One region of the Lysinibacillus sp. NPDC059133 genome, then DNA from elsewhere that is predicted to be linked to it. Evidence: riboswitches for the same ligand, from Rfam matches in the RefSeq annotation. Region 1 holds a riboswitch; each other region holds the start of a gene.
What was found. Region 1 has a riboswitch for thiamine pyrophosphate ahead of thiM (hydroxyethylthiazole kinase). Riboswitches for the same ligand answer to the same signal wherever they lie in the genome.

Region 1 (13,830 bases):
TGAATCGTACCATCAACCTTTAAGTATGCAATACGTTTATCCTTATTGCCGCTTTCTTTAACCTCTTCCATTACCGTCAAGTCGTTTCCAGCCACCAAGCTATCAAAATTGCTAAAGAAATCTGATTTAAATATTGCAAAAATGGTGTTGATTCCTAATGAAAATACTAATAGCACACCTGCAATTATTAAAGCAGCCCACCTTTTACCATTCATTTCTTTCCGCCTCCTCATAACGTTATACGATTGATATCCTAATTTGTTTCATACTTATTGCAATAAGATGGCTTATCACCATAACACGGGTTTGATTTCCAACACTTTGCAAAAGCTTTAACTTATTCAACCTATAATACATTACCTAACATTATAAAAAAATCAAAGTTCATAAAAAAAGCAGGAACTTTGATTTTCGACATTATTTCCTAGGAAATTAATGATGATTGATAGAATGGATTTTTTCTTGCTCTCGTAATTCGACACGACGAATTTTGCCTGATGAGGTTTTTGGCAGCTCAGTAACAAACTCAATCGCACGAGGATATTTATAAGGGGCTGTTAAAGTTTTTACATGGCTTTGTAGTTTTTTTATTAGTGTTTCATCACCAACTTCTCCTTCACAGAGTACAACAAACGCCTTTACGAGATTTCCACGGATTTCATCCGGACTCGCGACAACAGCAGTTTCTTTCACTGCTGGATGCTTCAATAACGCATCTTCTACTTCAAAAGGGCCAATCGTATACCCTGACGATATAATGACATCATCCCCACGTCCTTCAAACCAAAAGTAACCATCTTCATCTTTATATGCGCGATCACCAGTAATATACCAATCGCCTCTAAATTGTAAATTTGTACGCTCGGGATCGTTTAAATACTTTTTAAATAACGCGGGCGTTTCACAGTGTACAGCAATATCTCCAACTTCTCCAATCGCAACTGGATTTCCAAAATCATTGATAATTTCAACCGTATTACCCGGGGTAGGTTTACCCATTGAGCCCATTTTAGCCTCCATCCCTACCATTGTACCAACAAGTAATGTATTCTCTGTTTGTCCATAACCATCTCGTACTTGTAAATTAAAGACCTCTGAAAATACTTTTATCACTTCACTATTTAAAGGTTCACCCGCTGATACAGCCTGACGTATTGTACTTAAATTGAAATCTCGTAAATTTTCAGGCCCCGCCATAAATCGATATTCGGTTGGCGTGCAGCACAGAATATTAATATTGAATTTTTCAATCAGTGCAAGGTATGTTGCCGCATCAAAGTGACCTTTGTAAACAAATGCTGTTGCACCACTCCCTAAAGTAGCGAGGAACGGACTCCAAATCCATTTTTGCCAGCCTGGAGCTGCTGTAGCCCAAACAATGTCACCTTCTTGAACACCTAACCAATTTGGTGCAGTAGTTCGTAAGTGTGCGTAACCCCAGCTATGAGTATGTACTGCTGCCTTTGGATTGCCTGTTGTACCACTTGTATATGCTAAAAATGCAATATCTGTACTCTTAGTTGGTGTAGAATTAAAATAGCTCTTTGATTGGCTTTGCATTTTTTCAAGCAATGGCTGCCAAGGTTCATGTGCATGTCCAATGACAAATTGCTGTATTTCTTGTAAATTTTCAACACTATCAAATTGTTCAATATAAGGCTCAAATGCAACAACTCCTTTTGCATCGGCATGATTGATTCGATATTCAATATCTTTAGATCTCAGCATTTCTGAACTAGGTATAATGGTTAAACCTGCCTTTAAGGCCGCAATATACACGATATACGCTTCCACTGATTTCGGTACCATGACTAAAATAACATCACCTTTTTTTAAACCTTGAGATGTAAATACATGTGCTGCCTGATTCGCCTTTTCAAGTAAAGCTGTATATGTAATGTACTGAATTTCCCCGTTTTCACTATAAACTAACAATGCATTTTTGGTAGAATCCTGTGCATATTTTTCAATTTCCTCTGAAATGTTATACCATTCTGGTGCGATTAAATCTTCTCTTTTCATGGCAAATGCCCCCTTTTGTACGCTCATTATAAAACTCAATTTTTATCTTTTTCAATGAAATTCACTCTAATTCATTAAAGTGGTGACAACTATCACGTTCTGCTATATGGCATCAGTCACGTATTGGTTCTATCCATTTCAACTTGGCGTAATCGTCGCTTTCGCACAGAAAAAATTTGTTGCTGTCGCTTCGCTTTCGCACAGAAAAGAATTGTTGCTGCATGAAGATTAAAAAATCCTTATTGAACCCGAATGAATAATATGGTACATTTTGTTCAACTAAAAGCATAATTGCAGGGGGACTCATTTAGAGTTGAGAAGGTAAAACCTGACCCTTTGAACCTGTTAGTTAATACTGACGTAGGGAGCATTACTGATGAAAGGCTCTTTTACGTGTTTTTTGCACGAAAAAGAGCCTTTTTTGCACGCTTACGTCCATCCAACGAGGAGGACTTACATTGATATTTCAAACGATCCGTAAACAAAATCCACTTATTCATTGCATTACTAATTATGTTGTGGCTAATTTCCAAGCAAATGGCTTATTAGCAATAGGCGCTTCTCCAGTTATGGCTGATGATGGTCATGAGGTTGAAGAAATGGTCACAATCGCCTCAGGCTTATTGATAAATATCGGTACCCTTAATGAGCGAATGAAAGAATCAATGTTACTTGCAGGGAAAAAAGCCAATGCTCTTGGCATTCCCGTAATTTTAGATCCTGTAGCTGCAGGTGCAACATCTTACCGGAAACAAACGGTACAGCAATTACTAAAGGAAATTAAATTTGCGGCAATTCGTTGTAATATCGGAGAGCTTGCGGCAATTGCCAATGTAGACTGGCAACAAAAAGGCGTAGATAGTGGTAGTGGTTCAATTTCTGTAGAAGTGGAGGCACAGAAAATAGCTCAACAATACAATTGTATTGTTATTGTGACCGGTGAAAAGGATTTTATTACTGATGGCAAACATCAGCAATGGGTTACAGGTGGAAATTCTCAAATGACAGAAGTTACTGGAACAGGTTGCTTATTGAGTGCAATATGTTGTGCCTCCTACACCGCAGGAGATAAACCATTTGACCAATTGCTAGAAACATTATCGTTTTATAAAAAATTGGCAGAAAAAGCAGCTTCTTCTACTCCATTCATTGGCGATTTTCAAATTGCTGTATTAAATGAACTACACCGCCTTTCCAAGGATGGTGAAAAATGATGGATATTGTAACGACAATTGCTGGTTCAGATAGTGGCGGCGGTGCAGGCATACAGGCTGATTTAAAAACATTTCAGGAATTAAAGGTGTTTGGAACGTCTGTTATTACAGCTTTAACAGCCCAGAATACATTGGGTGTTTCGGGTGTCTTGCCAATTGATGTGAGCTTTATTGAAAAACAACTTAAAGCGCTAATCGAGGATTTTTCAATTAGTGCTATTAAAACAGGAATGCTGTTTTCCTCCGAAATAATCCAATCAATTGCACATATTTTAGCCGAAGTAAATATTCCACTTATTGTAGATCCTGTTATGATTGCAAAAGGTGGCGAAAGCTTATTACAGCAAGAAGCAATTGAGGCATTACGAAGTTATTTGCTACCTTTAGCAACAATTGTAACGCCAAACATCCCAGAGGCCGAAACCCTTTCTGGAAGGAAAATCAATTCTTTAGCAGATATTAAAGAAGTAGCTCAGGTCTTATTACAAACAGGCGTTCAATGCGTCGTTATGAAAGGCGGTCATTTAGAGGATAAATGTTATGCTACTGATTATGTATTTTTTCAAGATGGTCGATCATTTTCCATGCAGTCTACTCGTATTGCAACAAAAAATACGCATGGTACAGGCTGTACGTTTTCCGCAGCATTAACTGCTTTTCTTGGTATTGGGCTACCTTTAGAAAAAGCGATTGAGGAAGCTAAAAAATTTATTCAATTAGCAATCACTCATGATTTATCTATTGGTAATGGCCATGGACCAACAAATCATTTTGCTTATCAAAACTATAAGGATTCCTGCGAGGTGATCATTCATGAAACGTAACGATCTACAGCTCTATTTTATTATGGGTACGGGTAATGTTTTAAATCAGGAGCCAATAAACGTTTTAGAGAAAGCTCTCCAATCTGGAATTACTATGTTTCAATACCGTGAAAAGGGGCCGAATACACTAACTGGACAAGCCTATGAAAATTTTGCTCGTAAATGTCAAAAGCTCTGTCAACAGTATCATATTCCGTTTATCGTCAATGATGATGTAGAGCTAGCTATAAAACTTAGAGCAGATGGTGTTCATATTGGCCAAGAAGATTTTCCTGTGTCGATGGTACGTGAAAAAATTGGCAACATGATTCTAGGTGTTTCTGTTCATTCACAAGCTGAATTACAAACTGCTCTACAATATGGTGCGGACTATGTTGGAATTGGTCCAATTTTTTCAACCGCTTCTAAAAGCGACGCCAAACCACCTAGTGGAACTGATTTTTTACAACAAGTTCGCAGACAATACCCGGAGCTCCCTATCGTTGCAATTGGAGGCATAAACTGCTCGAATGCACATGCTGTATTTAAAGCAGGTGCGGATGGAATAGCAGTTATTTCCGCAATTTGCGAAAGTAAGGATATTTCAAATACAGTCTCTATATTTAAATCATTTGTAGGATAAAGTGAAACTTTAATCAGTGGGGCGTTTTTACCCCACTGATTATTAGTCTTCACCAATCGGGTTTTTACGGGCAGTTAACTCCTCCTATTTCTTTGCTCTCATTGAATTGAATTGAATTGAATTGAATTGAAATGGGAGGACCTAACGTTTCTCTTTTGATATAGATAAATTACTGCCCGTTAATACGGGATAAAAAATAAAGAATTTAAACAAACTAAAACCAGTGCCTTTTACGGTCACTGGTTTTAATTTTAATAATTACTGTTTAAGCAATTATTGGTTGTTGTTTGGCATACCTTTTAATTGTGATTCAGCCATTTGTACAAGACGTTTAGTGATTTCACCGCCAACGGAACCGTTAGCACGAGCTGAAGCGTCAGCTCCTAATTGAACACCAAATTCTTGTGCAATTTCGTATTTCATTTGATCTAGAGCTTGCTCTACACCAGGTACTGCAAGTTTGTTTGAACTGCGATTTGTTGAAGTCATGTGTCTCTCACCTCCTTGTGAATATAGAATGTGCGATATTAGATTTTTAATACAAAAATTTTATAGGTAAATTGTACCTCAGAAGGAAGTAGACTAAAAAAAGCCGACTCAAATGGATTTTTGAGTCGGCTCTTACGGAATCGCAAGTTTCTTCTATAGAAGATCCGCAAATTTATCGGCTTCTTGTTCTTTTTTCGGGAAAATATAGACTTCACGGTTTTTCACTGCTCGTTCGATTAGTTCATCAAAATCCGAGAAGCTTTCGTAATGCTCAACCTTTTCAAGCTTTGGCTTTGTTTTTGGACTTGCAGGAGTAAAAATTGTACAGCAGTCTTCAAATGGCTGGATAGACGTTTCGTATGTGCCTATTTTCTCTGCAATATCGATAATTTCTAATTTATCTGATGAGATTAATGGACGTAAAATTGGTGTGTTAGTTACGGCATTAATAGCTGTTAGACTTTCAAGAGTTTGACTCGCTACTTGACCAAGACTCTCACCTGTAACAATAGCTAGTGCACCAATTTCTTCACGTACTTTATCAGCAACTTTTAGCATCATACGACGAGTTGTTGTCATCGATACATTAGAAGGTACTTTTTCTTTAATAAGAACTTGAATTTCAGTGAAAGGAATTACATGTAATCGTATATTAGCTCCAAATTTTGTTAATTCATTAGCAAGCACCTTTACTTTTTCTAATGAATTTTGGCTTGTGTATGGTGGGCTAAAGAAATGAATCGCTTCTAAGCGCACTCCACGTTTCATCATTAAATAACCAGCAACAGGACTATCTATACCACCAGAAAGCATTAATAAAGATTTACCATTAGAGCCTACAGGCATTCCACCTGCACCCGGTATAACTTGTGCCATCATATATGTTGCATCATGACGCACCTCTACACGAAGTTCGATATCAGGCTTCTTCACCTTTACTGATAAATTTTGATATTGTGGTAATACATAACCACCAATTTCGCGTTGAATGGCATGTGATTCTAACGGAAATGTCTTATCTGTGCGCTTTACTTCTACTTTAAAAGTAAGCTGCTCATTTTTAAACGTATCCATAATTGTTATGGCAAGCTTTTTCATGGCCTCCATGTCTTTTTCACATGCTGCCACTGGACTAAATGATTGGATACCAAAAATTTTAGGTAATCCTTTTAATAGTACGTCCATTTGTGTTTCATCTTGAATGGCGATAAACATACGATCGCGCTCTGTGCGAATGTGTAAATGTCCTAAATCCGCAAACGCATGACGAATGTTCTCACGTAAGCGACGAATAAAATCCATCTTGTTGCGACCCTTTGTAGAAAGTTCTCCATATCGAATTAAAATTTCTTTCCAAATCATTTTTAAAATTCTCCTTTAAGTTCCATCAATACTTCATCTAATATTTGTTTAAATTTTTCTATATCTTCGTTTGTTACATACGCGCCAAAACTAATACGAATAACACCTTTTTTAAAATGCTCATCGAGATTTAGAGCTTCAACAACATGACTTGTTTTTGTCTGTTTCGATGAACAAGCACTCGATGTCGACACAATTACATTGCGTTTTTGCAATGCATTGATAATGACTTCACCTTTTAAATCGCGAATACTAAAAGATAAAATATGTGCCGCTCCTTGTGGTGTTGATAAAATATGCACTTCATCTCCATATCCACGTAATTGGCTACATAATTCTTCATACCATTGACGATATTTTTTCGCACGGTCATTCATCGTCTCTATGGCTATACGAGCTGCTTTGGATAAGGCTACAGCTTGCGGTACAGCTACTGTCCCACTACGTAAACCAAACTCCTGCCCTCCACCAAGTGCATACGGTTGCCATTTCATTTTTTTGCGGAATGCGAGTACACCTGAACCTTTAAAGCCATGAATTTTATGGCCAGAAATTGAAATACAGTCTGGTCCCTCGTCATCGTTAAATGATATCGGTAACTTCCCAAAGCTTTGAACAGCATCTACGTGAAAAGTTGCACGACTTGATTCATGAATAATTTTTGCAGCTTCAAAAATTGGTTGAATCGCACCCATTTCATTATTTACATGCATCATACTTACTAAAATGGTATCCTTACGCACTTTTGTGCGAAGCTCTTCTAAAGAAATAACTCCATTTTTATCTACTTGCAAGTATTCTACGTCAAAACCGTCTTGCTCAAGTTGTTTTACAGATTCTAGGACAGATGGATGTTCAATTTCAGTTGTTAAAATATGATTTCCTTTATGTGTATTGCTACGTGCTAAACCAAATATAGCCGTGTTATTGGATTCAGTACCACCTGATGTAAATAGCACATTTTTTGCTTCTGTCTGCAAAATATCTGCTACTTGCTCACGTGCACGCATTAATAATTCGTTTGATTCAACACCCATTGCATGAATAGAAGCAGGATTGGCATAATACTGCTCATTCACTACCATAAATGCTTGCATAACCTCTTTTAAAGGTTTTGTTGTTGCACTGTTGTCTAAATAGATTGTATTAACTTCCATTATTATTCACACACTTTCAAAACGTTGATTTAACGGTATTTATCATAACGCAATCTTCAGCAATTGACTACTAACTTTAACAATTATACTAATTTAATCACTTATTTGTTTGCTTTTAATGTGAAAAACCACCCATTATAGAGTGGCATATTAATATTTACTATGAACGTTTCCTGAGTATAAAAATTTGGGTTTTGCATTGTTGGCTTATTACTATAACGTGAGGTTGATTTCCGTTCCGGCTGGGCGCTTTGTAGCTGTCGCTTCGCTTTCGCTACAGAAAACATTTGTTGCTGACGCTTCGCTTTCGCACAGAGCAAAGCTTCCTGGGGGCGTCCGATGAGCCGCTTGGGCCAACACGATGTTGGTCACGAAGGCGTTATCACAGGATGTGATGCTCTTAGCCTTCGTTCCCCTACTTGCTCGCTCCAGGGTCTCGGGCCAACACGATGTTGGTCACGAAGGCGTTATCACAGGACGTGATGGTTTTAGCCTTCGTTCCTCTATTGCTGATCCCCAAGGAGTCGCCCAACCTCCACTCCAATCAACTTATATACATGACATATGCTTTAAATAAATGCCATCCTCAACTTTCAGCGACAATATTTAAACTATATTTCAACACCGTATTGAAGACGAATTTCACCATTATAAACCCTAGTCAACACGCTTGTTTTTAATCTTTCTTCATTGTTATAAATTCAGTTGATGCTGTGAATTCCATGACTTTTTTAAAGCCTAATTTTTCATAAAGGTGAATTGCTCTTGTATTAAATGAGGCTACCGTTAAACGAAGGGAACTATGATTTTCTTGTTGTAGCTGATTTAATATAAATGAAAAAAATTCTGAACCATAACCTTTTCCTGTTAGCACAGGCTTCATCCCAAGCCCAACATCAATGCACTCGTCTAAATACGCACCATAATCACGTCCTTTAGGTACTTGTGCAGATGTTCCTGTACAGAAAAAACCGACTAGCTCTTCTTTATCATTGACAATTGAATAATACGGACTTTCAAGAAATTCTTTTAGAGATTCGTCGCAAAGTTCATTGTTGTAAAAATCATATGGTTCTTCATATTTCCAATTCAAAATATCCGTCGCATAAATTTCATTCATTTCCCGAACATAAAATTGCATGTTGAACACCTCTATTTTTATCGTTTCTAATCAAAAATTGGGATGAAGCATCGTATGTAGTTTCTAGAAAAGGAATCAAATGAATACCCCAACAAATATTTAGCTCTTTTCATATTTGAAGAAATCTCGCTTCTTAATAACAAAGCTGTCTAAAAAGTAAAAACTATACCTTTTTAGACAGCTACTGTAATTTCTTATTATACTTGACTATTTTGACACTGTTTCTCCTGCTACAAGTTCTTGAATTCGCTTTAAAGCACCCGGCTCCATTTCTTCAACTGCTGTTCCTGCCTCTTCTAATGCTTTGGAATAACGGAATTGATTGAAAGATCCTTCTGCTTCTTTTAAACGAGTATTCAATTTTGGATTTGTTGCACGATGACGATTACCATACTGAATAATACGCTCAATCAGCATTACATTTTCAATTAATTCATGCGCCTTCGCTTTTACATCCTCTACACAAAGTGTTGCAGCATTTAAATTATTATGAACTGTTCCCATGTTGAGAGGCACCTCTTGCAAGCTTTGCATAACTACATAAATATGCTCTGCTGCCTCATCTAGACGGGCATCCATCTCTTCAGGGATACCTGGAATATTAGCTTTATTTAATAGACGATCTGTTTCTTGTAATGCTTTCTTTAAGCTTTCTACCTGTGTACGAGCCTTGTTTTCATCAATTCGTAGCTTCTTCATCGTGTTTGATAAATGACCTTGCTCCTCATGAATCCGTTCTAGCTCATCACTTATTTCAATCAATTCTTCCTGCAAACTTGAGTATGCAGATTTTTCCTCTCTAACACGCATCGCCAATAAGTCATAGCGACGTTGTAAAGCCTCTAATTGCTTTAATGCAGCTTTTGGAATTTCTGCATCTTTTTCATTTAAACGATAGCTTTGCTGCACAAAGGTTGCTTCATCACTTACTAATCTTGTTGAACTAATAACATTGGTGATTGAGCTTAATAAACGATCACAATTTTGGTCAACATAATTTTTAGCAATAACCTCTTTTTCAAGCAGATCGTAAAAATGATCAATCTCTTCATTCATATCCGTAACACGTGGTTTAACAACATTTAAGTTAAGCTCTGCTAATTCATTTTTTAATGTCGCAAATTCCTCTTCAAATTTATTAAGCTCTTCCGTTAGCTCTAAATGCTGTAAATAATAGGATTGCTCCTCCATTTCACGCTGGCCACTTCGTAATTCCTGTACCGCACCTGGAAGCTTTACTTGCAATTCAGTCAAAATTGTTGGGACATCATTAATGTATTCAAATGTCTGCTGTGACTCTTGGTTCAAGCCAATAACAATTTCTCTCGCCTGCAAATAATTCCCTTCGCTCGTAAGCACATCGAACTCCTCAAACTTTTGAACAAACGTCTCTAGCTTTTTCTCCAGAGCTGGTAATGCTACCCCAAATGAATGTTGGTGCGCTAGCAATGTTTTACGTGCAGAGCGATAGTATTCTTTTAATTGTTCAATTTCAATACGATTTTTTTCTTCGCTGCCAATTAATTCATTTAGTTCTTCTAAGATTTTATCTTTATTTTGTTCACACTTTTGAATGTAATCTTCTATCTCACGTTCAATTAACGTTGCTTTATTAAAACGAAGTCTATTGATTTGATCCTCTGCATCAAATAAAAGTGAATCAATTTTCGTCATATGTACATCGATAACTTCATCCCAACTATTACGCCATCGTTCAAACATTTCTTCCGTTTCACCGTTCATGTTTAAAGATTTAACTTTTGAAATTTCCTCATTTATGGGATTGTTTTGTATTTGTGATTTTTCATTTTCAAGTTTAGCAATGATTGTTGTATGTTTTCGTCGCATCATAAATCCTACTATCGCTAAAATTAATAGTAGGATAACTGGAATGATGATATACTCCATCGTAAGCCTCCTATTCTACAATAAACGAATTGGCTAGTTGTATTTATTATATACTATGTTATCGCCTTTTGTACTAAAATTTGAGTGTTTTTTGTGTAATTGCGCCTTTTAAGAATAACAACTACTTAATTTTTGAACAATATGCGCAAATATAAGTGTTATTATCCAAAATATAAAGGAGTGGTATTTATGAAATGTGACGGCCATGTTCATAGCCCATATTGTCCACACGGAACTTCTGATTCATTTAAGCAGTATATAGAAAAAGCAATATCTCATGATTTCACAGATATTACCTTTACAGAACATGCACCATTACCATTGAATTTTGTTGACCCTACACCGCAGCAGGACAGTGGTATGAATCCAGAATTTTTAATGCCCTATTTTGAAGATTTACAGTACCTTCAAAAGGAGTACGCACAAGACATTCGCATTCATATAGGACTAGAGGTCGACTATATTCAAGGCTTTGAACAAGAAACTCGTCAATTTCTTGATACATATGGACACTTTTTAGATGACTCTATTTTATCAGTTCATTTTTTACAATGGCACAATATCTTTGAATGCATAGACTTTTCTCCAGAAAGTTTTATGGCTTTTTCAAAAAAAGTGGGCTCTATTGAACAAGTGTATAATTTATATTACGATACCGTCCTACAATCCATTAAAGCAGATTTAGGGCAATACAAGCCTAAGCGCATTGGGCATCCTTCACTTATTCACAAATTCCAATTAGCACATATGGTGAAAATTGATGATTCTGCGCAGATTCGAGAAGTTTTAGATTTAATGAAGGCAGAAGGCTATGAGCTAGATTTAAATAGCGCTGGATTAAGTAAAACACATTGTCAGGAAACTTATCCACCATTTTCCTTCATAGATTATAGTAAATCTATTGGGCTTCCAATTGTTTTCGGTTCAGATGCTCATACTGTTGCTGATTTGCATCAACATTATAATGTTATATTCCCAAAATAAATAACTTTCAAACGAGGTGCTTTTATGTTTACTCAAATTAATTATGAAGGGCCAATTGCCGAGCAATATAATACATTGGCTAAACAGTTAGATGCCCTACTTACAGGAGAAAGCGATCGCATTGCTAATTTAAGTAACGCCTCTGCATTACTAAATCAGTTTCTACCAAACATTAACTGGGTTGGTTTTTATGTATTACAAGGGGAAGAACTTGTCCTTGGGCCATTCCAAGGCTTACCTGCCTGCGTCAGAATACCAATTGGACGCGGTGTTTGTGGAACAGCTGTAAGTAAAGCAGAAACAATGGTGGTAAGAGACGTACATGACTTCCCAGGGCATATTGCCTGCGATGCCGCTTCCCAATCTGAAATCGTTATTCCCTTGAAAAAAGAAGGAGAGGTTATCGGTGTTCTTGATATCGACAGTCCAATCGTTAATCGCTTTTCTAAGGAAGATCAAGAGGGGTTAGAGCTATTCGTAAAAACCTTACTCCTCCATTTATAAAAAAATACCCTGAAATGATTTATTGTCATTTCAGGGTATTTTTCGTAAAAAGATGACTGACGTTTTATTTCGTGAAATCGATTTCCGTTCCAACTGAGCGCTTTCCGAGTGGCGTCAGATGTGCCCCAAAGAGTTGTCCAGCCTCCACCGAAATGTCATCCCTAATTTTAATAGCGAGCTATTAATTTATTTGATACGGTCGATCATGCATACAAAATCGATTTTTACCGCTATTTTTCGCTTCATAAAGCGCTGTATCTGCATGTAGGAAAACAGATTGAAACGCTGGACGATACTGTTCATTCCATGTTATGAGACCTGCTGAAATTGTCACCTGAGGATCTGTTGTATTTGGAATTACTGCAACGATTGTTGCTGCCAATTCGATTGCTTCTTTCTCATCAATATCCGGGACATACACAGACATTTCCTCTCCACCCCAGCGTGCACAAATACCACGAGCTCCAATCATTTCTTTTAACTGTACCGCAATTTGCATAAGAATTTTATCACCAATCTGATGACCATACGTATCATTAACACGTTTGAAATTATCAATGTCAATAAGTAAGAACATCCCCGATTGATCATTTTTAAGTGACTTTTCTACATATTGATCTAAATAACTTCTTGCATACAATTTTGTTAAATGGTCCAAATCTACCATTTCCTGAAGTTTATTGCGTAATATTGAGTTTGCAATTGCTAAAGAAGAATGATGGATTAATGATTGCATTAATTTAAAGCTATCAAACGAAAAGAAATATGGCTCCTTGTGTAACACAATACTAAAGCCATTAATTTTTTCTTCCATTAAAATCGGGATTGCCATAATTGAACGATATTCAACTTGATTAGAGGTTAATCGGCTGAAATCAGCAATAAATAGTGGATCATTGGTATTTTCAAAATGTTGTTCAACATGTTTTATAAATGTTTGACCCTTTTCTGTATTAAATAAAGCCGTGCTAGCATCCGTCACTTCAAATGTGTCATTATGCTTAAAAGCGAAGCAAACTTCCATTGGTTGAAAGGATTTCATTAACTGCTTTTGAAGGAAAAGCAACATTTCATTAATGTCTAACCTCATATTTAAACGATGTGATGTTTCATTGATGAGTTGCAAATCACTCACAAGGCGATGTGATTGATGATATAATTTTGCATTTTCGAGCGCATTTCCTGATGTTTGCGCTAGCATTCGTACAAAATCTTTTTCAGTCGTAGAAAAAAGATACGTTGTAGGTGCAATTACTTGTAAAATGCCATAAATAGCTTGTCTCCCTTTAATAGGGGCGTTTAATACTCGACAATTCAAATCGCTAGCAAGCTCCGTCGTCAGCTCTCCCGAGACAAAAGCTTCAACCGTCGCAGGCCTTTCAGATAAGTAATCAAAAAGCTTAATATCGATAGTCGTATGGCGGTCTTGATCATTCGATAGTATAAGCTCCACATTAAATTCGGGAAAATTACCCTTAATATTTTTTAAGACATTTTCTAAAATTAAATCAATATTCATAGTTGAATGAAATAAATCTGTCATATTATACAATTTTCTATATTGATCTTCATTCACTTTTACTTCATAATTTTCTCTAATCAA
Region 2 (13,830 bases), on a different contig from region 1:
GGATATGATCATTCGAGGTGGCGAAAATATTTATCCGATCGAGGTAGAAGAGGTTTTATATCAACTGCCAGAAGTTTTAGAGGCAGCTGTTGTAGGTTTACCGCATGAAGTATATGGCGAAGTTCCGAAAGCATTTGTCGTATTGAAGGAAGGGGAGTCCACCGATGAAGAGACGATATTGGCTTATTGTAGGACTCAACTTGCAAAATATAAAGTGCCATATGAAATTGAATTTTTAACTGAATTGCCACGTAATGCTTCTGGTAAGGTTTTGAAGCATACGTTACGTCCAAAAGTAAGCACAACATAAAAATAAAGTGTAGAAAAGTAAAACTTGAAAGTAGCAAATATAGTAATACCTTGATCGGACGTACGCTGAATTTAGAGATGTTATTGTGTCGCATATAGCGGGTATATAAAGATCAATTAGGCCTCTGCGCAATTGCGTCCGAGGCTTTTGGCCAACGTGAAGTTGATCACTCAGTCGTGTGTTGTTGTTGCTGCCGCTGCGCTTTCGCACAGTTAAAACCGTGTTGCTGCCGCTGCGCTTTTGCACAGATAAATTGCCACAGGACGTGGCGTTCTTAGACTGAGTTCCTCTATTTCACTGGATGTTTGGACAACCACTGAAAGAGGTTAAAATAGGAACGTCTATGAAATTAGCGTATAATAGAGTCTGCGACAAATTGAAATAATATAATAGAATTGAAGTTATTGTCTTCAAACAAGATAGGAGCGGAATTTGTCTTGTGGACGAGGTATAAACGCCTTTTACTAATAGGTATTATGATCATCATGCTACTTTCGAGTTGCAATCCGTTTTCGCAGCAGGAAACGCAAAACAAAGGATTAACTGTGTTAACAGTAGAGTTTAATAGTGGTGCACCAATACCTAACCTTTATATCACTGCTACAGATGTAAAGACAGGTAAGGTAGTGGAGGATGCGGTTGGCTCTGAAGAGGGCGAAGCAACATTTTCGAAACTTACAGAGGGACAGGAATATGCGATAGCTGCAACTACACTTGAAAATAGTACGACAAACGATGGTTATACGACAATTGAAAATTTTACATATGATGCGACAAAGCCGTATTATCGATTGGAGACACATTTTTCAAGGGACGAGCAGGAGCTGGATGTACCAGTTGTAATGCAAAATCCTGAACTCCCACATGGCTGTGAAATTACATCGTTAACAGCTGTCTTAAATTATTATGGGCTGGATGTTACGAAGCTGGAAATGGCTGATCACTATTTACCAAAGCAAACAATAAGTACTGTCAACGGTCAACGATTTGGTCCAAACCCAGATCAGGCTTTTGCAGGTAATCCTCGTGATAAAGCACATGGAATGTATGTCTTTGCAGCTCCGATTGTCAAAGCAGCAGAGGCAGTCATAGCGGATAAACAGGCAGACTTACGAGTGACAAATAAGAGCGGTGCCTCGCAGGATGAGATTTTACAGCTTGTTCGAGAGGGAGTCCCTGTTGTGACATGGGTTACATTGGATTTATCAGAGCCAAAGAGAAAATCAGAAAAGGGCTGGATCTATGAAGGTGAAACGGTGCCACAGAAAGCGTATATGAACTTACATGCTGTTGTTTTAACTGGGCATTTAGGCGATAAAGTAGTTGTCATGGACCCATTAAAAGGCTTTGTCACATATAATGTGGATCAGTTTTTTAAAAGTTATAGAGACTTAGGTGAACAAGCTGTAGCCGTTCATAAATGATTCAAAGAAGAGGTAGAAGGAGTACAAGGAAAGTATGTTACACTTATAAAAAAAGCCTCATCACCAAGTAATAAGGATGACATTCGATAAAAAGTCCATTTATATAAGTTGATCTTCATTATGGCGGATCAACTCCTTGGGGCCACGACGCCCCCAGGAAAGCGCCCAGCTGGAACGGAAATCAACCCCACGCTATGGTGATAAGCCTAAAAAAAGCTAAAGTGAGTTGAGTAGAATGGCCATTGAGCACGCTTTTTTACCGGTTTTATTAGGAGATGAAATGAATGCTTACGGCATGGCAAGAGCATTTTACGAGTCCTATGGCGTTAAACCACTTGCATTAAATCATACGAATATGGAGAAAATACAGCAGAGTGATTTATTAACGTTTCGTGAAGTTCCAAGACTCTATATTGAAGATCGTTTTGTCGTTGTGTTAAAGGCAATTGCAGAGGGATTTACAGGTAAAAAATTGCTTTTATTAGCCTGCGATGAATTTTACGTAAAAAAAATTGTGCAACATAAAGAGGAACTAGCAGAGTATTTTGAAGTTCCTTATGTGGATGCACACCTTGCTAAAGAGCTATTAACACGCGAGAGCATGTATGAACTTTGTGCGAAGTTCGGCTTTCATTATCCGGCAATGCATGTTTGCACTGTCAATGACTATGATGAATTTGACATCCCTTTTGACTATCCAGTTGTCATTAAACCTCTGAATATGACAAAGTATGCTACATGTATTTTCCCAGGTAAGAAAAAAGTGTATATTGCAAAAGATAACGACGAAAAGGAAGCTATTTTCCACGCCATTTATAAGGAATCTGCATACCGAGATGATATAATGGTACAGCAATATATACCTGGCGATGACGCTCATATGTGCGTCGTCAATGCTTATGTTGGGCAAGACAGTAAGGTAAAGCTGCTTTCTGTAGGTAACCCAATTTTAGAGGAGCATTCTCCAGAGGGGATTGGTCGCTATGTAGCCATAATGACAGCATATGATCAAGACTTAATGGATCGTGTGAAATTGTTTCTAGAGGAGATTCGATTCCAAGGCTTTGCCACGTTGGATATGAAGTATGATGAACGAGACGATCAATATAAGTTATTAAGTATTGAATTACATAATGAACTTTCCAATTATTATGTGACAGCAAGTGGTTATAATTTAATGCAATATGTTGCGGATGATTTTATTCGGGGAAGCAAGCAACAGTTAACATATGTTCAGAATAAACATCTTTGGACGATTGTGCCAAATGGTGTCCTCTTTAAATATGTACAAAATGAACAGCTAGTAATTGAAGCGAAGAGCCTTATTCGCCAAGGAATGTCTACGGATTCCATCTTTAATTATAAGGATATGAATGCGAAGCGTTGGTTGAATATAACGCTAGATAATTTAAACTTTTATCGCCAATATAAGAAATATTTTAACAACAAAGGTCTGTCAAACTAATGAAAAAACAAACTTTAGGTATAATAGGTGGCGTAGGCCCACTTGCAACGATGTTTATCGGTGAAATGATTGTAAGACGTACGAAGGCAACGAAGGATCAGGAGCATCTACATACAATCATTGATAATGATACGAATATCCCTGATCGTACTGCCTTTATTTTAGATAGTACAAAGGAAAATCCTGTACCAGTAATAGTCGCAGATGCTAAAAAGCTTGCATCTGTTGGAGCAGATATGATTGCTATTCCATGTAATACAGCCCATACCTTTTATGATGAGATTGTTGAAGGTTCTCCAGTTCCTGTATTACATATGATAAGGGAAACAGCAAAGCGTGCCTCTGATTTAGGGGCAGAGCGTGTAGGTATTTTAGCGACAACGGGTACAATAACTTCACGCATGTATCAAGATGCGTTGGAAGAATTTGGTATAACACCAGTTGTCCCGGATGATGTGATGAAAGAAAAAGTCATGTCTATTATTTATGATTATGTAAAGGCTGGGAAAGATGTCTCTCAAGAGGATTGGCAACCGATAGAAGAGGCAATGCTTGCACTTAGTTGTGATCGTATCGTATTAGGATGTACAGAATTATCTATTGTCAATCGAGATTTAAAATTAAGTGACACATATATCGACTCATTAATTGTTTTAGCAGAACGTGCTATAGAAGTATGTGGCTATGAAATAGTAGGTTAACAATTGAATAAACCAAATAAAAATCTGCTCGCTCTTCGCGGGTAAGCTGTAAACCTTCACAGAAGCTCCGGTGTCTATGAGGGCTTGAAGGCTTACAAATCCCGTGCATGAATCGTGCAGATTTTTTTATCCGCATTATTGTACAGGAAGACTCCCACTTCAAAATTCGTTAGGAGAGATTATACAATGGTTTATGTACATATGAAGTAGGAAAATGATTAGTGTGTTAAACTAGTGTCAAGTAGATAGAAGGTGGGAAATTACATGTCAGTAATAAATTTATTAAATGAAGATTTACAAGCAAAATGGAAGTTTGAAGAGCCAATGAAAATTCAAGAAGAAATGATTCCAGCAATGCTTGAGGGCAAGGATATTGTAGCTGAATCGCCGACAGGATCAGGGAAGACGTTAGCTTATGTACTTCCATTACTAAATAAAGTAAACGGTTCAAAAAAACAAACACAAGGACTTATCGTAGCCCCATCACAGGAGCTAGCAATGCAAATTGTTGAGGTTATCCGTGAATGGACAGCAGGTTCTGATATTACGGTTCAACAACTAATTGGTGGCGCAAACTCTGCACGTCAAATCGAGAAGTTAAAGAAAAAACCGACGATAGTTGTAGGAACACCAGGACGATTAAATGAATTAGCACGTGCTGGAAAATTAAAGCTAAAAGAAATTGAAACAGTTATTTTAGATGAATGTGATCAGTTACTAAGTCGTGAATATCGTGTTGTCGTAAAATCCTTTATCGAAAGTGCAGCATTTGGGCGACAAGTAGTTGTTGTTTCAGCAACAATTACGGAGGAAATTGAATTAGTGGCTAGTCGCATGATGTTCGAGCCGGTACGTTTCAAAATTAAACCTGAGGATATGTTAAAGGTTGGTAAAGTTGTACACTCTTTCGTGAAAGTGGAGGAGCGTGATAAAACTGATTTCTTACGCCGACTATCACATATAGAAGGATTACGTGGGTTGGCTTTCGTCAACAATATCGATCAATTGCTGATGAAGGAAACGAAATTACAATATCGTACGGCACCGATTGTGACATTACATTCTGACATGAAGAAGGAAGAACGTAAAAAGGCGTTAGATGCATTCCGTAAAGGTGATGCGCGTATTTTAATTGCGACAGATATTGCAGCACGTGGTTTAGATATTGAAGGTTTAACACATGTTATTCATGTCGATGTCCCAAGAACAATTGAGCAGTATTTGCATCGTTCTGGTCGTACAGGTCGTGCTGGAGCAGATGGTGAAGTATTAACGTTATTATCGTATCGTGATGAAAAAACGTATAAAAAATGGACGAGAGAAATTTCTGCGAAACCTGTACAGAAAGTATGGCATGAAGGCAAGCTAGTGGAGGGTAATTCAAAAACAATTGGACAAAAGCGAGGTAAATAATATGACGTTTGAAGAAAAATTACAAGCATATGCAGAACTTGCGGTAAAAGTCGGTGTCAATATTCAACCAGGGCAATACTTATTAGTTAATACATCAGTGGATGCACTGGATTTTGCCCGTTTAGTTGTGAAAGAGGCTTATAAGGCTGGTGCAGGACGTGTTCATGTTAATTTTTCAGATGATGAAATGGATCGTGCTTACTTTGAGCATGCCTCAGATGAAGAATTTAATCGTTTCCCAGAATGGGTAGTTAAAATGCGTGATGAGTTGATCGAACGTAAAGGAGCCCTATTGTGGATTGATGCTGCAGACCCTGATAAATTAGCAGGTATTTCAGCAGATCGTCTAGCTACCCATCAAAAGGTATCAGGAGCTGCTCTGAAAAACTATCGCAACGCCGTCATGAAGGATTTAATCGCTTGGTCGATCGTTGCCGTCCCTTCACCAAAGTGGGCATCGAAAGTATTCCCGAACTTAGCAGCTGGGGAACAAGTACCAGCATTATGGGAGGCCATTTTTAAAACTGTTCGTATCGGTGAAGGCAATGCTGTTGAAAACTGGCGTGAACACGTAACAAATTTAGAATCTCGTGCGGCTCTACTGAACAATAAAAAATATGCGAAGCTTCACTATACAGCGCCAGGTACTGATTTAACAATTGCATTAGCACCACAGCATAAATGGCTTACTGGAGGTAGTAAATCGCCTGATGATACGATCTTTATTGCTAATATGCCGACAGAAGAGGTTTATACATTACCGATGAAACAAGGTGTAAATGGCTATGTAAGCAATACAAAACCATTAGTTTATCAAGGGAATATTATCGATAGCTTCAAACTGACATTTGAAGAAGGAAAAATTGTTAAGGCTGAAGCACAAGTAGGCCATGATTTATTACAGGAGCTTATTAATGTAGATGAAGGCTCTTGCTATTTAGGCGAGGTAGCACTTGTACCGCATGAATCACCAATTTCAGCATCAGGAATTTTATATTTTAATACATTGTTTGATGAAAATGCATCGAACCATTTAGCGATTGGTGAAGCTTATCCAACTTGTTTAGAGGGTGGAAGAGATTTAGAAAACGGTCAGCTTGAAGCGTTAGGTGCAAATATTTCAGTTACTCATGAGGACTTTATGATTGGCAGCGGTGAGATGGACATTGACGGTATTTTACCAGATGGAACTGTAGAGCCAATTTTCCGCAAAGGTAGCTGGGCATTTTAAGTTCTTGATGGAAAGAAGGGAGCTGAGCAGATGAAACGATACCTAAGCTTTATGGGTGCAGCTATACTCATGATGGCATTTGGTGTTTCATCTGCTTTTGCTCAGTCTGAAAACTACCTGTCGATTGGAAATTCCTTGGCGGCTGGTCAAACGCCTTATCAACAGATTGATACAGGCTACAGTGATTTAATCGCCATGAAATTAGGAATGACTAGGCAATTGAGTTTCTATAATGGCAAATGTATTTTTACATGAATAGAGTGGAAGTAAAGCTCTAGCCATTTCTTCAAACGAATTGCCAAAGCCTAACCCTACTTCATTTGAGCAGATTTTAAAACAACTAGCGAAGGCAGAGCAGACACGAGAAGAAAAGAAAAGCCAATCCAAGCCCTACTGCGCGTGCCATTCAAGGTTTTACAGGATACGGCTTTTATGGAGAAGGAAAAGCTAAGAAACATTTTAATCATAACTATTTGTAACAGGGCATCGACAGTGATGCTCTTTTTTATGTTAAATATATATCAAAATATAAGTGACGGATAGAACTCTCGGGGCGACGGATGGAATTGTCGGAGTGACGGAAAGAACCCCCGGAGCGATGGAAAGAACGGTCGATGCGACGGATGGAATCGTCAGAGCGACGGAAAGAACCCGAGTGACGGAAGGAATCGTCGAAGCGACGGAAAGAACAGTCGATGCGACGGATGGAATTGTCGGAGTGACGGAAAGAACCCCCGGAGCGACGGAAAGAACAGTCGATGCGACGGATGGAATCGTCAGAGCGACGGAAAGAACCCGAGTGACGGATAGAATTGTCGGAGTGACGGAAAGAACCCCCGGAGCGACGGAAAGAACGGTCGATGCGACGGAAGGAATAGTTAGAGCGACGGAAAGAACCGAAGCGACGGATAGAATTGTCGGAGTGACGGAAAGAATCCCTGGAGCGCGACGGAAAGAACAGTCGAAGCGACGGAAAGAACCCCCGGAGCGACGGATACCCCGACACCTCAGCTCCCCACGTTATGCTGAGAAACCTTATTATAATTTTCAAACTAATAAAAGGAAAAACAAACAATCCAACAGCCATGATAAAATGAAATAGACAGGAGGCGCACAGAATGAAAATATTTCATACAGCAGATTGGCATTTAGGGAAGCTCGTACAAGGCGTCTACATGACCGAGGATCAACATTATATTTTACAGCAATTTATGCTAGCCATAGATGAAGAAAAACCGGATGTTATCGTTATAGCAGGTGATTTATATGACCGTTCGATGCCCCCGATTGAGGCAGTGAATTTACTAAATGATATTTTAGCGGAAATTGTGCTTGATAAAAAAATCCCTGTGATAGCAGTTGCTGGGAACCACGATAGTGCAGGTCGATTGAACTTTGGCAGTAGTTTAATGAGTGATAGTGGATTATATATTAAAGGCCAGTTTACGAAAGACCATGCACCGATCGTTTTGCATGATGAGTATGGCGAAGTACATTTTCATCTCGTACCATATGCAGAGCCAGCTTCAGTACGGACTATCTTAGAGGATGATTCCATTCGTTCGCATCAAGAGGCGATGGAAAAAATTATCGAACATATTGGGCAAAGTTTAGATCCAACAAAACGCAACGTTTTTGTTGGACATGCCTTTGTGACGAAGTATGGGGAAGAGGAAGCGAATACGAGTGAATCAGAGCGACCTTTATCAATAGGGGGCTCGGATTGCGTAAATGCAGCGTTGTTTAAGTCTTTTCATTACACTGCACTTGGACATTTGCATAAAGCGCATTTTGTGTTGAATGAAACGATTCGATATGCCGGTTCTCCATTGAAGTATTCATTATCTGAGCACCTACATGAGAAGGGCTTTTTAATTGTTGAGCTAGATGCACAGGGAGAAATTACTGTCACGAAGCGTAAGTTTATAGCGAGACGAGATTTACGTGTGGTAGAGGGTTTAATGGATGATTTATTGCAATTACCACCGAGTGATGATTATGTATTTGTACGCTTATCAGATACTACGCCAGTAACTTCGCCGATGGAACGTATTCGTACAGTGTTTCCTCATGCGATGCATATCGAGCGTAAAGCGATACACCAAGAAGTACCACATGAAATTCAAGTGGTTGAGACAGAGAAGATAGAAGACATCGATTTATTCCGATCATTTTTTACAGATATTATTGGCGTACAGCCAGATCAAGATACAGAGCGTCTATTTACAGAGATGCTGCAAGAATTATTAGATGAAGAGCGGGAGACAGTAAAATGAAGCCTTTAAAGTTAACGATTACTGCATTCGGTCCATATAAAAATACAGAGGTTATTGATTTTCAACAGCTTGGTGAGCATCGCCTATTTGCGATTTCCGGAAAAACAGGTGCAGGGAAAACGACGATTTTTGATGCTATATGCTATGCACTTTACGGAGCGGGTAGCGGTGAAGATCGTCAGGATACTGCTATGCTACGAAGTGGGTTTGCAGATGATGATGCGTATACTGCGGTGGAACTCGTTTTTGAAATGCATGATAGGGTCTATCAAATTTTACGTCAGCCAGGTCATATTAAAGAAAAGAACAAAAGTGTTACTGGTAAGAAAATAGAACTGGCTGAAATCAAAGGAGACACACTTGATTATAGTATTGTAGAAAAGCAGCAAACGCTTGAGGTAGATAAAAAGCTACAGGAAATAATAGGCCTCACAAAGGACCAATTTAGTCAAATTGTTATGCTGCCACAAGGTGAATTTCGCAAGCTATTAACCTCAGATTCTACGAATAAAGAAGTCATTTTGCGCAAGATTTTTAAAACAGACCGTTTTGGTGTAATGACAAAAAGACTTGATGCGAAACGAAAAGAAGCGGAAAGTGATCTACTACGTGCGAAACAATTAAAGGAGCATCTTCTTGGCCAAATTGCGGGGGCTTTGCCACAGCGTTCGTCATCTTTATTTACGTGCATTACTAACAATACCGAAAATATGCATCAGCTAAAGAAGGCTCTGGAAGAAGAGCAGACCTACTATACTGAGTGCATACAATTGGAACAGCAACGCTATAAAGAAGCTTATGCGCAACATCAAAAAGAGCAAGAGTTTTATAGTATGGCGAAAACATTGAATGAGCAATTTGATGAGCAAACGAATCGTCAAAACCGTCTGCAAGCATTGTTACAAGAACAAGATGTATATAGCGCAAAAGAACGTGAAATTGCATTAGCAGAGAAAGCAGAACGTCTTGTCATACTTGAGCAACAATGCATCGATTTACGTGCTGAGCAAAATCGTAAAGAACAATCTTTTCAGCAAGCAATGACAGAGCTGCAAAACGCAGAAGCTCAGTTAAAGATAGCACAGGAAAAGTTTAACGTTGAAGAGGCGAAAGAACCTGAACGTCAACACGTTCTACAACAGGAGATACAGCTGCAAGCATTATTACCAACATTCGAGGCGTATGAGAACAATCTGCAGCAAATGCAAATAGCTGAACAATATGTTGCAACAGCAAAGCTAGCAGTAGACGATAATAGTAAAATCGTAGAAACAGGACAAATGCAAGTTCAGCAACTAGCAAAAACAATTGATCAATATGAAAAACAACTTGAGCCATATGAAAGTTATTTAGAACAGCTACCGAAGCTGAAAGAGCAAGTATCATTACTAGCACAAGTTGAAAAATACACGAGAGCAGTTGAAACGACGGAGCAAGATGTAGCCATTACTAATGTCCGTTATCAAGAAAGTAAGCAGGCTCTTCAAAAGCTGGAGCAGCAATGGATTGCGAGTCAGGCAAGTATTTTAGCACAGCAGCTTAAGGACGGAGAGCCTTGCCCAGTATGCGGTAGTACAACACATCTCGAAACACATTCTGAGCAATTAGAGATGATCGAATTAGCACAAGTAGAAACTTTACGAGGAAACGCTACTACTGATGAGCGCAAGTTTTTAGAGAAAGAAGCTTTATTGAATTCTACTAAGCATCTTCTACAAGAGGCGCTAGAACAGTTAGAGACGAATGAAATCGATCGATCGAATCAAGCACAAATTGTAGCTTCCTTACAAAATATAGAACAACAAATTACAATCTTAAAAGTAGTGAGCAATCAATTATCTGATGTACGCTTGCAACAAAAGGATCATCGTGCACGACTGGAGCAGGTACAAGAAAAGCACATAAAACTAGAGCAATATTTAGCTGAAAAGGCGAAGGAATTGACTAAGCAACAAGCAATTGTGGAAGAGCAGCAAAAGCATATTCCAGAAAATCTTAAGACGCTTCAAGCATTGAAGCAGGCGATAGCTGATATAGGTTCACAAAAGGTTGCCTTACAAACTGCATGGAATCTCAGTCAACAAAATCTGCAATCTGCTAAGGAAGCAGCAAATAATGCTAGAATGACCGTAGAAATTGCGAAACAGGCTTTTGAGGAATTAAAGCTGAAAATGGATGAAAAGCGCGAGCAATTTTCAGTAAGTATGACGGAAGCAGGCTTTGAAAGCTATGAAGAATTTGCTACTGGGAAGCGTAGCGTGTTGCAAATAGAAGCTTTACGGAAGGCTTGCAGTGATTATGCATTGCAAATCCACACATTACAAGTACAAATTGCTGAGGGAACGAAGCATCTTAAAGGACAAGAGAAGCAAGATTTAACGGCGATGGAAGAAAAGTTAGAGATGCTTCGTGTCACATATGAGGAAGCCTTTAAAGTATTGCAACAGATCGAAGGATTTGCGAAAGCTTGCGCAGACTTTATCGAAAAAGTAGAGGAAGCGGAGCTGGAAATACGCTTACTTGAAAAAGAAGCGGGACAAGTTAAGGAACTTTATGCAATGTTAAATGGACAAAATGCGAAAAAACTGTCCTTTGAACGTTATATTCAAATCAATTATTTAGATAAAATTACAGAGGCAGCGAATGTCCGGCTTTATCATTTATCTAATGGTCAATTTGAGCTCCGACGTTCAGATCGATTAGAAAAGCATGCTAAGCAAAGTGGGCTTGGGCTAGATGTGTATGATGCCTATACGGATCAATTACGAGATGTGAAAACATTATCAGGGGGAGAAAAGTTTAATGCGTCTTTAAGTCTTGCCCTTGGTATGGCAGATGTCATTCAAAGTTTTCAAGGTAATATCCGCATTGAAACAATGTTTATTGATGAGGGCTTTGGTTCTCTCGATGAAGAAGCGTTAAATAAGGCGATTGATACGCTTATTGATTTACAGGATTCCGGACGCATGATTGGCGTCATTTCACACGTTGCAGAGTTAAAAGCTACAATGCCTGCAGTGTTGCATGTTGAAAAAACAATGAACGGTCATAGTCAAACATATTTTGAAGTGAAATAAAAAAGAGGCGTATTTCCGTTGTATGGGAAATACGCCTTTTATCACTTTTTAGTTACGTTAGGATTTGCTCCTTTTTTTACAGCGATTACTTTTTTTACAATTGGAATAACGATAGGTGCTAATTTAACGGCGGTTTTGACAACTTTAGATACTTTCACAAAATAACAGCTCCTTTTAGTACTATCTGTCCAAGGTTGAATGAAAACTTATCGGATAACGCGAACAGCTTGAATAATATTCCAAATGACGATACCTATTGAAACAAGAATGTAAATTGCGAATGAACCTAACCAAATGATAAGAAAATTACTGCTACCTGAATCTGGTTCAAAAGTGTTGAATGATAAAGTTGAGAAAATAAAGACTGCAAAAAATATAATTCCAAACGCTACTGGGATTAAATGTGATATTAGTGCTCGAATAGAGTGACTCTTTACGTCGCTATCTTTTGTAACAAAGTAAACGACTAATGGCACAATAAAGGGTGCGAATAAAATACTGAGATAACTAAAGGCAGATAAAATTTTTTGGTTCTCCATAGTTGTACCTCCTTTTTTAATATTTACGCATGAAAAACAGCAAAGTTTCAAAAAATTAATGTAGAAGAGGTTGTAATCGTTACAGTGTTTGCGTACAATGAGGTTGTTCAACAAAATTAAGATGTAACGACCACAAGGGGAGCTGATGATGTCAGCTGAGACTGGGCACGAAATGCCTTGACTCTTTGAACCTGTAAGTTAACGCTTGCGTAGGGATGTGGATAGAAACCGACACTTTGACGATGTGAGGCTCTGTCCTGGCATCGTTTTTTTATCTTTATGACGCCAGACAGGGACATATTTGCTCACTGATTTCTATTCCTGTTCTTGTATCCTACATCGGAACAAAGGAGAGAATAATGATGGACAATAAAAAACTTTTAATGCTTGTGGAGATTGCGATATTCGCAGCGATTGGTCTTGTGCTTGATCAGGTTTCCTTTAAAGTATGGGCACAAGGAGGCTCTGTTAGTCTAGTGATGGTGCCAATAATTTTAATAGCATTCCGCTGGGGCCTTATTCCAGGCATGACAACAGGTTTACTCATTGGTGTTATGCAAACAATGTTTGGTGCCTATATTATACATTGGCTTCAAGGAACACTTGATTATGGTGTTGCCTTTACAGTAGTAGGCTTGGCGGCCGTTGTGCGTGGACCAGTGCTTGAGGCTGCAAAAGATTTAAACAAAAAGAAAATGGCGCTTTATATTATTTTAGGAACTGTATTAGCGGGCTTTTTACGTTATGCAGCACATACTATTGGAGGCGCCGTATTTTTCGCAGAATATGCTGGCGATCAAAACGCATGGATTTATTCAATTATCTATAATGGAACATATATGCTACCAGCAACGATTTTAACAGCGATTGTCGGTGTTCTGTTATTTACGGCAGCCCCTCAATTAATGCAACGAAAATCATAACTATTTTGCCCTTCACACGAGTGGAGGGTTTTATTTTATTGTTAGAAATTGAGAAAGTGAAGAAAGGGATTCAACAATTAAGTGAATCAGAAGCTAAAGCCCTTTTATTAATTACGTATGAAAAATTGGATACTGCAATAAATGGAAGTGGCGACGATGAATTTATCCAACAAACGGCAAGAGATTTATATGATTTTTATTTAAAGATTTCAAAGAGTGAAGAATTGAAAAAATAAGAAATCTTTATTGGCTACGAGGGCTTTAGTTCAATAAGAATCAAACAACTTTATTAATGATTTTTAAGTACAAACACCTTTTAAATGTATAGAAATTCATCAACTTTAAAGAGCCTTATTACACTAGATGTAGCAAGGCTCTTATAAAACAATGTTCATAAGAAAAGCCACAAAACGTTGATTTCACAACGTTCGTTTCTAAACTTTCATTTGGGAACGTTATTTGTATGTTTTT
Region 3 (5,452 bases), on a different contig from region 1:
CGCAGAAACTTTTACGTACTGAACAGAATTAATGAGTGATGCTAGCCAAGATTTATCAACGTAATGCCAGGAATTCACACCGGATTTATAATTACTCCTATAGGTTGAAATGGCATTATATAAATAATTATAGGCAGACGAAATCTCTGACTGAGACGAGGAGCCATTATTTGCAATACCTTGTGCATATGAAACAGCAGAAACTAGAGCATCTTTTTCACTTTGCGTCGTCCAAACTACATTGGAGGATAATTCAGAGCCATTCACAGAAACGGTTACATACTGAACAGAGTTAATAAGTGATATAAGGGCAGATCGATCGGCATTCGTTTGATAAGTACCATATTTTTGCGCATTCTTATAAACGGTGATAGCGTAGTTTAAATTGTTAATAGCGTTTGTGATATCAGACTGTGTTGCATAGTTATTATTGACAACATACTGAGCAGATGAAACGATAGAGGATAGAGCGTCCTTCTCACTTTGAGTCGTCCAAGGTACATATGATGCTATATCATTACCATTGTTCCAAGAAACCGTTACATACTGAACAGAATAGATTAGCGATTGTAGTGAAGACTTATCACCATAGACATATTTTGTTCCATATTTTTGCACAGCTTGATAAACGCTTAATGCAGTTTTGTACTGTGTAATAGCATTGTTTACTTGTTCCTGAGAAGCGTAAGAATTATTAACTACTGCTCTTGCGCTACTTACGGCAGATTCGAATGTTGTACGTTCAGCCTGCGTTGTCCATTTCTCAGTTGTTGAAACGTCATACCCATTAGCAGATATTGTAACGTACGGAGGTGAAGCTACTAAATTACTTAGCTCCGTTTTATTCAAAACTGGTAATGCCACAGAGGCTTTTTTATCATCCACCTGCACTTTGTTAATTAGGTGCCCTGAATTTAACGCCACCTTTGCCCCATGCTTGACAACCACTTGCTCAATTTTACCTTTGCCGTAAAGGCTGAAATCTTTCTCAACATCGATAATAAGTTTATCAACATTGGCCGTTACTTCAAATGCAGTAACTTTACCAACTACCTCAACTTTCGAAATAGTTTTGTCAGAAGTCACACTTACTTTAGTGCGCTTTAAGTTAATGTTTGGAGATTTAATATCTTTTAGAGAAGCATTTAACCAATTACTATTTTTAGTCAATAAAGGTCTAAAAGTAATTGTATCCCCAATAGTAACGTCATCGATTGTAATGGCCTTCTTCACACGATTAGTGACAATAAGCTCATCTTTAATAGTGACATTTTGAACTTTTACATAATCAGCATTTACAGTTAGGCTTCCATCAATTTGCGCATCACCGCCATCAAAATCTACCGCTTTATTTTTTGTTCCAGCTTTAGTTAGTGTTAGCGATGAAATACTTGTAATTTCCCCGTTCTTTACGACTATAGTAGCTTCAGCATTTGCCAACGCAGCATTATTAGATGCTTTTAAGAGGGGCTTTAATGACTTACTAATGTTAAATTGGCCAATGGATGTACGTACTTTATCATTAGTAATATTGGTAATGGTCACACTTTGCCCCTTTGCTTTGGCTGCAGCTACCTGCCCATCCATGTGAATTGAGTGGTTTAAAGATGAATCATTAGAAGCGGCATTTGCAGTTGACACTGGCAGCACTAAGGTTGCTGTAATAGCAGTAGCCATAAAAGTAGTTAATACTTTATTCTTCATTTTAGTCACCCCGATCATTGTATTTATTGGGTAATATATCATATATTTACCTTATTTAGTACCGTTGGTTTGTAATTTACTATTTATTACATAAAGTCATAGTCCCTCTTTCGGTATGAAAAAAACCTAAATTATCTCAGTAAATCTAAAAGCGGGGTGGCAGATTTTTTGTGCAAAACTGGATGGCTTGGGACGGAAATCACCCTTATTTAAAGCTCCACAATATTCAAAAGGATTACCTTTACTATTTAATTTTAACGATATTAAAGACACCTAATGAGTTTCGTGTGGTCAGAAAAAATACCTTATTATGAGTGATGAGTTAACGGTGAGGTACATTGACCAAGCATACAAACAGCACTACTATAGGAGAGGAAAGGGGGACATCGCTATGATGTATCTCGGCATGATTTTCTTTCAAATTGTAGCTCCGATTTTAGTGCTTCTAGTACTTGGCGCAGTTTTACAAAGGAAATTTCGTTTTAATTTAAAGGCGCTATCTCAACTTATTACATATTGCTTTATGCCAGCAGCTGTTTTTGTGAATTTATATGAAACGAGTATTGAGCTGTCTGTGCTTGGGGAAGTTGCGTTTTTTATTCTACTCTTTATTGGAAGCCAAATGATGCTTAGTCACTTTCTAACAAAGGGGCTCGGTTTAGTAAAAACAGAGGCTGCGGTGTTTAAAAATAGCGTTGTCCTCATTAATTCAGGCAACTACGGTATTCCAGTTGCGCAAATGATTTTCGTGACCCAGCCAATTGGGGTAGCGATTCAGGTTATTCTCGTTATTTTTCAAAATATGACGACGTATACTTACGGCTTGTACAATTTAATTTCTTCAACAAAATCAGGCATGTCAATTTTGAAGGACTTCCTCAAAATGCCTATTATTCATGCACTTATTATTGGCGTTACTATGAATTATTTTAATATTCCTATTCCGCAGTTCGTAAAAATTCCGATAGACCATGTGGCAGATGGCTTTATCGCTGTAGCATTAATAACTTTAGGGGCACAACTATCACAGCTTGAAATAAAATCCATGTTCAATAAGATGGTATACATTAGCTGTTTTACACGACTAATCATAGGGCCAGCCGTAGCTTTGCTTATCATTTTTGCGCTTGGTCTTGACGGTGTCGTGGCACAATCCCTTTTTATAGCTAGTTCGTTCCCGACTTCGCGAAATAGCTCTAGTCTGGCATTAGAATATGACGTAGAATCGGCAACTGCTGCACAAACAGTATTATTTTCAACGATTGTGAGCTGTATTACAGTGACGATTGTCATTTATGTAGCGGAACTGTTGTTTACCTAACGGCTAGGAGCTCATTTGATTGCCCATAGTTGATAAAAACTGAAATTGTTCTGATAAATGTTAAAATTGTTCCGATAAAACAAGATAATATTCCGATAAAAGTTAAAATTGTTCCGATAAAATGAGATTTTGTTCCGATAAATCTTCAAAGTATATGAATGCATCGAATAACGTGAAGTTGAATTCCGTTCCGGCTGTGCGCTTTGTTGCTGCCGCTTCGCTTTTGCACAGATAAAACATTTGTTGCTGACGCTTCGCTTTCGCACAGAGCAAAGCTTCTGGGGTCGTCCGATGAGCTGCTTCGCATACGCTCCAAAGTCTAATCTGACGCTGATTCTTGATGAATGTACCAAAAATAATCAAATGAAGCTTCCATCTATTAGCAATATCTGCTACACTAGCATCAAACTTAATAAGTACTAACTAGGGGAGTCTGATGAGTCAGGCTGAGAGGGAAACGCTTAGAGGTTTCTTGACCCTTTGGACCTGATCTGGCTCATACCAGCGTGGGAAAGTTAACCATTATTGCACTCTATGTTATTTGCAATAATATACCTTTACATTCTTAGCCGGATCCAATTTTTTTTGGATTCGGCTTTTTGTTTTTGTGGGGTGAGCTAGATTCGGTCCTTGTATAAATGTAAAAGGGAGCGAAGTAGTTTATGACAAAAGTTAGCGACAAGAATATTACGATTATGTCTAGTTTTGAAGGAAGTAAAAAAGTTTACGTAGAAGGTTCTCGACCAGATATTTTAGTGGCAATGCGTGAGATTGCTCTAAGTCCAACGACAGGAAGCTTTGGTGAAGAAGAAAACGCGCCAGTACGTGTTTATGATACGAGTGGCCCGTACACTGATCCTGCGTATAAGGTGGATATTACGAAAGGATTGCCAGCTTTATGTAGTGCATGGATCAAAGAACGCGGTGACGTTGAAGAATACGAAGGTCGTACTATCAAGCCAGAAGATAATGGATTCCGTAAAGCTGATGATCCGCGAATGAATGAAAATGTTTTTCCGGAATTATCTAGAAAGCCTTTACGCGCGAAGAAAGGTAAAAATGTAACACAGCTTCACTATGCACGAAAGGGAATTATTACTCCAGAAATGGAATTTGTAGCGATACGCGAAAATATGGACCCAGAATTTGTGCGCTCAGAGATCGCGGCAGGACGTGCTATTTTGCCATCTAATATTAATCACCCTGAGGCAGAGCCGATGATTATTGGACGTAACTTCCACGTAAAAATTAACGCCAATATTGGCAATTCAGCGGTGTCATCCTCTATTGCAGAAGAGGTAGAAAAAATGACGTGGGCTACACGCTGGGGTGCTGATAACATTATGGATTTATCTACTGGTAAGCATATTCATACGACACGTGAATGGATTATCCGTAATGCCGCGGTGCCAGTAGGAACGGTGCCGATTTATCAAGCGCTAGAAAAAGTAAATGGTGTGGCAGAGGATTTAACGTGGGAAGTGTATCGTGATACGTTAATCGAACAGGCAGAGCAAGGTGTTGATTACTTCACGATTCATGCAGGGGTATTACTACGCTATGTGCCATTAACGGCTAATCGTGTAACAGGCATAGTGTCTCGAGGAGGCTCGATTATGGCGCAGTGGTGTTTATATCACCATCAAGAGAGCTTCTTATATACTCATTTTGAAGAAATCTGTGAAATTATGAAAGCCTATGATGTTGCTTTCTCTTTAGGTGATGGTTTACGTCCGGGTTCTATTGCAGATGCAAATGATGAGGCTCAGTTTGCGGAGCTGGAAACGCTAGGGGAATTAACGCAAATTGCCTGGGAGCATGATGTACAAGTGATGGTAGAAGGACCAGGGCATGTGCCGATGCATCTTATTAAAGAAAATATGGACAAACAGTTAGAGGTGTGTAAGGAAGCTCCTTTCTATACTTTAGGGCCACTGACAACAGATATTGCTCCTGGCTATGACCATATTACATCGGCCATCGGTGCTGCGATGATCGGTTGGTATGGTACGGCAATGCTATGTTATGTGACGCCTAAAGAGCATCTCGGCTTACCCAATCGTGAGGATGTTCGCGTAGGGGTTATTACGTATAAAATTGCTGCACACGCTGCAGATTTAGCGAAAGGGCATCCGGGAGCACAGAAGCGTGACGATGCACTATCTAAGGCGCGATTTGAATTCCGCTGGCGCGATCAATTCAATCTTTCGTTAGATCCAGAGCGTGCAGTCGAATACCATGATGAAACATTGCCTGCAGAAGGGGCAAAAACTGCGCACTTCTGTTCAATGTGTGGACCTAAGTTTTGTAGTATGAGAATCTCACAGGATATTCGTACTTATGCAAAAGAAAAAGACTTAAATACGACTGAAGCGATTCACCAAGGTATGCAGGAGAAGGCGAAGGAATTTAAAAAGGCAGGCAGTC

Region 2: it holds a riboswitch for thiamine pyrophosphate, as region 1 does, so the genes downstream of both, thiT (energy-coupled thiamine transporter ThiT) here and thiM (hydroxyethylthiazole kinase) in region 1, are expected to answer to the same signal.
Region 3: it holds a riboswitch for thiamine pyrophosphate, as region 1 does, so the genes downstream of both, thiC (phosphomethylpyrimidine synthase ThiC) here and thiM (hydroxyethylthiazole kinase) in region 1, are expected to answer to the same signal.

The regions. Positions count from the first base shown of each region.
Region 1 is NZ_JBHZDH010000003.1:151,805-165,634, forward strand. Features, by position in the region: gene sppA (signal peptide peptidase SppA) at 1-215, opposite strand, end outside; gene mbcS (acyl-CoA synthetase MbcS) at 433-2,022, opposite strand; TPP riboswitch at 2,308-2,406, shown strand; gene thiM (hydroxyethylthiazole kinase) at 2,481-3,236, shown strand; gene thiD (bifunctional hydroxymethylpyrimidine kinase/phosphomethylpyrimidine kinase) at 3,236-4,060, shown strand; gene thiE (thiamine phosphate synthase) at 4,050-4,682, shown strand; gene ACFXN8_RS03230 (alpha/beta-type small acid-soluble spore protein) at 4,956-5,171, opposite strand; gene thiI (tRNA uracil 4-sulfurtransferase ThiI) at 5,325-6,533, opposite strand; gene ACFXN8_RS03240 (cysteine desulfurase family protein) at 6,536-7,690, opposite strand; gene ACFXN8_RS03245 (GNAT family N-acetyltransferase) at 8,367-8,831, opposite strand; gene ezrA (septation ring formation regulator EzrA) at 9,039-10,739, opposite strand; gene hisJ (histidinol-phosphatase HisJ) at 10,929-11,723, shown strand; gene ACFXN8_RS03260 (GAF domain-containing protein) at 11,748-12,227, shown strand; gene ACFXN8_RS03265 (sensor domain-containing diguanylate cyclase) at 12,409-13,830, opposite strand, start outside.
Region 2 is NZ_JBHZDH010000021.1:16,895-30,724, forward strand. Features, by position in the region: gene ACFXN8_RS12990 (class I adenylate-forming enzyme family protein) at 1-310, shown strand, start outside; gene ACFXN8_RS12995 (C39 family peptidase) at 748-1,734, shown strand; gene ACFXN8_RS13000 (carboxylate--amine ligase) at 1,970-3,199, shown strand; gene cuyB (cysteate racemase) at 3,199-3,900, shown strand; gene ACFXN8_RS13010 (DEAD/DEAH box helicase) at 4,165-5,313, shown strand; gene ACFXN8_RS13015 (aminopeptidase) at 5,315-6,544, shown strand; gene ACFXN8_RS13020 (hypothetical protein) at 6,575-6,799, shown strand; gene ACFXN8_RS13025 (exonuclease SbcCD subunit D) at 7,663-8,820, shown strand; gene ACFXN8_RS13030 (AAA family ATPase) at 8,817-11,897, shown strand; gene ACFXN8_RS13035 (magnetosome magnetite crystal formation protein family) at 12,104-12,436, opposite strand; TPP riboswitch at 12,562-12,669, shown strand; gene thiT (energy-coupled thiamine transporter ThiT) at 12,799-13,359, shown strand; gene ACFXN8_RS13045 (hypothetical protein) at 13,398-13,595, shown strand.
Region 3 is NZ_JBHZDH010000015.1:246-5,697, reverse strand. Features, by position in the region: gene ACFXN8_RS10310 (S-layer protein) at 1-1,704, opposite strand, end outside; gene ACFXN8_RS10305 (AEC family transporter) at 2,096-3,025, shown strand; gene ACFXN8_RS10300 (hypothetical protein) at 3,128-3,388, opposite strand; TPP riboswitch at 3,441-3,555, shown strand; gene thiC (phosphomethylpyrimidine synthase ThiC) at 3,688-5,452, shown strand, end outside.